2 regions of the Adlercreutzia sp. CNCM I-6215 genome follow, and region 2 is predicted to be linked to the other one. Evidence: predicted binding sites of a transcription regulator. Region 2 holds the regulator's gene; the other holds the start of a gene.
The links. The regulator LexA, encoded in region 2, represses DNA repair genes until DNA is damaged. The targets are predictions, from matches to a motif close to CNAACANNTGTTNG.
Positions count from the first base shown of each region.

Region 1: ACW4LP_RS02660 (putative DNA modification/repair radical SAM protein) is a predicted target of LexA. The motif match lies at 1,028-1,041, and genes of this name have one in related genera.

Region 1 is NZ_CDRVMA010000002.1:228,298-230,694, forward strand. It holds gene ACW4LP_RS02655 (Rpn family recombination-promoting nuclease/putative transposase) at 48-896, shown strand; gene ACW4LP_RS02660 (putative DNA modification/repair radical SAM protein) at 1,133-2,397, shown strand, end outside.
Region 2 is NZ_CDRVMA010000007.1:80,241-82,637, reverse strand. It holds gene nrdR (transcriptional regulator NrdR) at 3-449, opposite strand; gene lexA (transcriptional repressor LexA) at 745-1,383, shown strand; gene hflX (GTPase HflX) at 1,503-2,397, opposite strand, start outside.

The DNA.
Region 1 (2,397 bases), on a different contig from region 2:
TCGCGTAGCATGGCACGATCCAAACCCCCGGTGAAAGGACGGCCTAGATGTCGAGAAACCTTCTGTTCAGCGAGTACCCCATGTTTGACAGGATCATGGAGGAGCGCCCCGATCTGTGCCGCCGAGTGCTGGAGACGGCCCTCGGTGTGCCCGTGGACGAGGTACGCAACGTCGTCGCCGAGCGCACCCTGCAGCCCCGCGTCGGCTCCCACGGAGTGCGCCTCGACGCCTGGGTTCGCACCTCGGACGCGCTCTACGACGTGGAGATGCAGACCTACTCCCGCGAGGGCCTGGGTCGACGCATGCGCTACTACCAGAGCGCCATGGACACTGCGATGCTGCGCCCGGGAGCCACCTACGACAGTTTGCCCGAGAGCTTTATCGTTTTCATCTGCCTACACGACGAGTTCAAGGAGGGGCTCCCCGTCTACACCTTCGACATGATATGCGATGAGAGCGGATCCGTGGTACTCGGGCACGGCTTCAGATGGGTCGTGCTCAACGCCTCCGCTTGGGAGATGTTGCCAGACGGGCCGCTTCGTGGTTTACTTCGGTACGTCGCCACCGAGGAGGTCGGAGGCGACGGCCTTACCGCCGACCTCGCGGCCGCCGTGGAGGCCGCCAACGAAGACGCTCCATGGAGAGAGGAGTCTCTTGTCATGCTGACGCTGGAAGAGGATATGCGCGCCCAAGGCCGCCTCCTGCAGAAGAAGGGTCGTGAGGAGGGGCTTGCCGAGGGCAGAGCCGAGGGTAGGGCCGCGGGACGGGCGGAAGGAGCCGACCAACTTGGAAAGCTGATAGCTCAGCTTATGGATGCCGGCCGCTTCGAGGACGCCCGCCGTGCGGCGACCGATGCGGAATACCGTGAGGGGTTGCTCGAGGAGCTTGACTCGTAGAAGCAGGAGCAATCGCGAACCGACGACAACGAAGTCTCCCCCTTCGCAAGCCCCCTCGCCGCCACACTCCTCTCCCGACCCCAGAAGACATACGCCGCAAGCAAACCGGCGATGTTCCGCCCATTGACACGCGAACATCTATTCGGGTAGTATAGCGTACATTCATTCGGGCGAACAAGTGTGCTCGTTTGGTGTTAGCGGCGGGAAGATGTCTGGCGGTTGGAAGGGGTTGCGCGGTGAACGTCATCGAGAAGCTGGAGATTCTGGCCGATGCGGCGAAGTACGACGTGGCTTGCACCTCCTCCGGGGTTCAGCGCGCGGGCAAGGCCGGACAGCTGGGCGCGGCCACCCAGGCGGGATGCTGCCATTCGTTCACGCCGGACGGGCGCTGCGTCACGCTGCTCAAGGTGCTCATGACCAACGTCTGCGTCTACGATTGCTGCTACTGCGTGAACCGCGCGAGCAACGCCGAGGCACCCCGAGCCGCATTTACGCCTCGCGAGTTGGCCGACCTCACCATCGGCTTCTACCGCCGCAACTACATCGAGGGGCTGTTCCTCTCCTCCGGTGTCGCCGGATGCCCCGACCGCACCACCGAGCTCATGATCGAGGCCCTGCGCATCCTGCGGGAGGAGTACGGCTTTCGCGGCTACATCCACACCAAGGCCATCCCCGGCACCTCGGTGGAGCTCATCGACGAGCTGGGGCACCTGTCCGACCGTCTCTCGGTGAATCTGGAGCTGCCGAGCCGGCAGAGCCTGGGGCTTTTGGCCCCCAACAAGTCGCGTGCGTCCATCCTGGCCCCCATGCGGCATATCTGCGACTCCATCGCCGACGATGCGGAATCGCGCTCGCTGGCGAAGAAGCGCACTACGGTATACCTGACGAAGAAGAACGCCCGGAAGGCACGGGCCTTCGCGCCGGCGGGCCAGTCCACCCAGATGATCGTCGGAGCCACCCCGGAAAGCGACTACCAGATCCTGAACCTGTCGGCGGCCCTGTACACCCACCTGTCGCTGAAGCGCGTGTTCTTCAGCGCCTACCTCCCCGTCGTGTCCGACCCGCTCCTGCCCGCCACCGACGCCGTGCAGCTGAACCGCGAGCACCGCCTCTACCAGGCCGACTGGCTCTTGCGCTTCTACGGCTTCAACGTGAGCGAGATCATCGACGAGGAGAACCCCTTCCTCGCCCCCGATGTCGATCCGAAGGCGAACTGGGCTCTGAACCACCTGGACTTCTTTCCCGTGGAGGTGAACAGCGCGCCTTTGGAGGCCCTTCTGCGCGTGCCCGGCATCGGCGTGCGCGGGGCGAAGCTCATCTGTCGGGCACGACGGCAGTCCACCCTCGGCGAGGCGGAGCTGAGAAAGCTCGGCATCGCCTACAAGCGGGCCCGCTACTTCATCACCGTGAACGGCGCCTGGGGCGGATCGGGAGTCGATTTCTCACGCGAGGCCCTGCACGCGCGGCTTTCGGCCCCTATCGACGGCGGTCGCCATGGGCG
Region 2 (2,397 bases):
GATCAGCCCAGCTCTTTCAGGGCCTCGGAGAACTCCTCCACATTCTGGAAATCCTTGTAGACGCTGGCGAAGCGAATATAGGCAACGTCATCCAGAGTGGCCAGACGGGCCAGTACCAAATCGCCCAAATCGCGCGATTTGATCTCGTTGCGCTGACTCGATCGCAATTCCGCCTCGATGCTCGTGATGAGTCCGTCGATCTTCTCGGGCGTGATGGGACGTTTCGCGCAGGCGATGAGCAATCCTCGCATGAGCTTCTCGCGGTTGAAGACCTCCGATGAACCGTCGGCCTTGATGACGAGAATGGGATTTTCGGCGAGCCGCTCGTAGGTGGTGAATCGCGTGCCGCACTGCAGGCATTCGCGACGGCGCCGGATAGAGGCGCCGTCGTCGGCCGATCGCGAGTCGACGACTTTCGATTCCTGGTAGCCACAGGAAGGACAGCGCATAGGTTCTCCTTCTCACTTTGATAAGTTGATTGCTTATCATACCCTATCAGACCTAGCGCGCTCCCCTCTTCAAAACATTGCTACCTTCACGACACCCGCCCTCGACGCTCTAGGCGAAGAAGATGAGGAATGACGCGATGGTGCTGAGCGTGAAGGCTATGGAAAATTCGATGCGTGCCATTTTTTACTCCTGACCTCTTGCGTAGAACCTTTGTTCGCAGTTATAATAGAGCGAACAAAGGTTCACGTCAAGAGATTTTTCAAACAAATGTACGCTTTTGTGAAAGGATGCGCTATGACCCAGAAAGTGACCAAGCGGCAACAGGCGGTTCTCGACTGCATCGAAGCGTGCATTCGCGAGAAGGGCTACGGTCCTACGGTGCGCGAGGTGTGCCAGAGTTTGGGGCTCTCCTCCCCTTCCACCGTCCATGTCCATTTGAAGGCACTTGAAGACAAGGGCTTCATCAAGCGCGACCCCCTTAAATCCCGCTCCATCGCGCTTACCTATCCCATCGAGGAGGTTCCCTCCCCTGTCACGGCTTTCGCGGCCGCCTACAGCAAGCTCGTCAATGTGCCCTTGGTGGGCAACGTGGCTGCCGGCTCCCCTATTCTCGCCGAGGAGAACATCACCGACACCATCACGCTGCCCACCGATATCGTCGGCGATGCCCCCTCCTTCATGCTCTCGGTGCGCGGCGAGTCCATGATCGAGGCCGGCATCAACGATGGCGACTACGTGGTTGTGAAGGAGCAGCCGGTGGCCAACAACGGCGATATCGTCGTGGCCATCATCGACGACGGCGCCACCGTCAAGCGCTTCTTCCGCGAGGCCGACCATATCCGCCTGCAACCGGAGAACTCGACGATGGATCCCATCATCACCACGGACTGCTCCATTGCCGGCAAGGTGGTGGCCGTGTTTCGGCGCCTGTAGCGCCTTCGCCGCGCCGATAGGCCGCGAGTCCTCCCCTTTCGGTCAATCAAGAGCGCCCCTGCTCCGGATGCGAGGATCCGGAGCAGGGGCGCTCTTTCGTTTCTGGAGCGGTGGTTTCCTCAAGCGTCGACGTCCGAGACAAGGTAAGGGGAGAACGCGCTGACGAAGGCAGGGGCCGCGAGCAGCTGCAGGCGCGTGCCCGTGGCCTCGTGGCTCTCGGAGATGATGTGGCAGCGCTCGTGGGCCAGCGATACCAAATCCCCCCGTTGGTACGGCACGAGCACGTCCAGCTTGGCGTCGGCGGACGAGGCGGCCTGGGCGATGGCGCCCACGAGTTCCTCTATGCCCTCTCCAGAGCGGGCGGACACGAACCGGGCGCTCGGATAACGCCTTTTAAGGCCGGCCAGCGTCTCGGCGTCCAGCAGATCGCATTTGTTGAAAGTGGCGATCGTGGGAATGCTCTGGGCCCCTATCTGGTCGAGCACCTCGCACACGGCCTCGATCTGCCCCTCGAACTCCGGCGAGGAGGCGTCGATCACGTGCAGGATGAGGTCGGCTCCGGTGATTTCGTCGAGCGTCGACTTGAAGGCCTCGACCAGGGTGGTGGGCAGCTTCTGGATGAAGCCGACGGTGTCGGTGACGGTGACCTCGCGGCCCTCGGGCAGTTCGAACTTGCGGGTGGTGGAGTCCAGCGTGGCGAAGAGCTTGTCGTAGCTGAGCACGTCGGCTCCGGTGAGCCGGTTGATGAGCGAGCTTTTCCCGGCATTGGTATAACCGGCCAGTGCCACTTTGAACATGCCGCTGCCGTACCGGCTCTCACGCTGCAACGAGCGCACGTCGGACAGACGCTCAAGCTCGCGGCGAATGCTCGTGATGCGCTTGCGCACCATGCGGCGGTCCACCTCCAGCTGGCTTTCGCCCTCACCGAAGCGGGATCCCACGCCGCCTCCCATGCGGTTCGAAGCGAGGTGGGCCCACATGCCGCGCAGGCGCGGGTACAAGTACTGGTTCTGG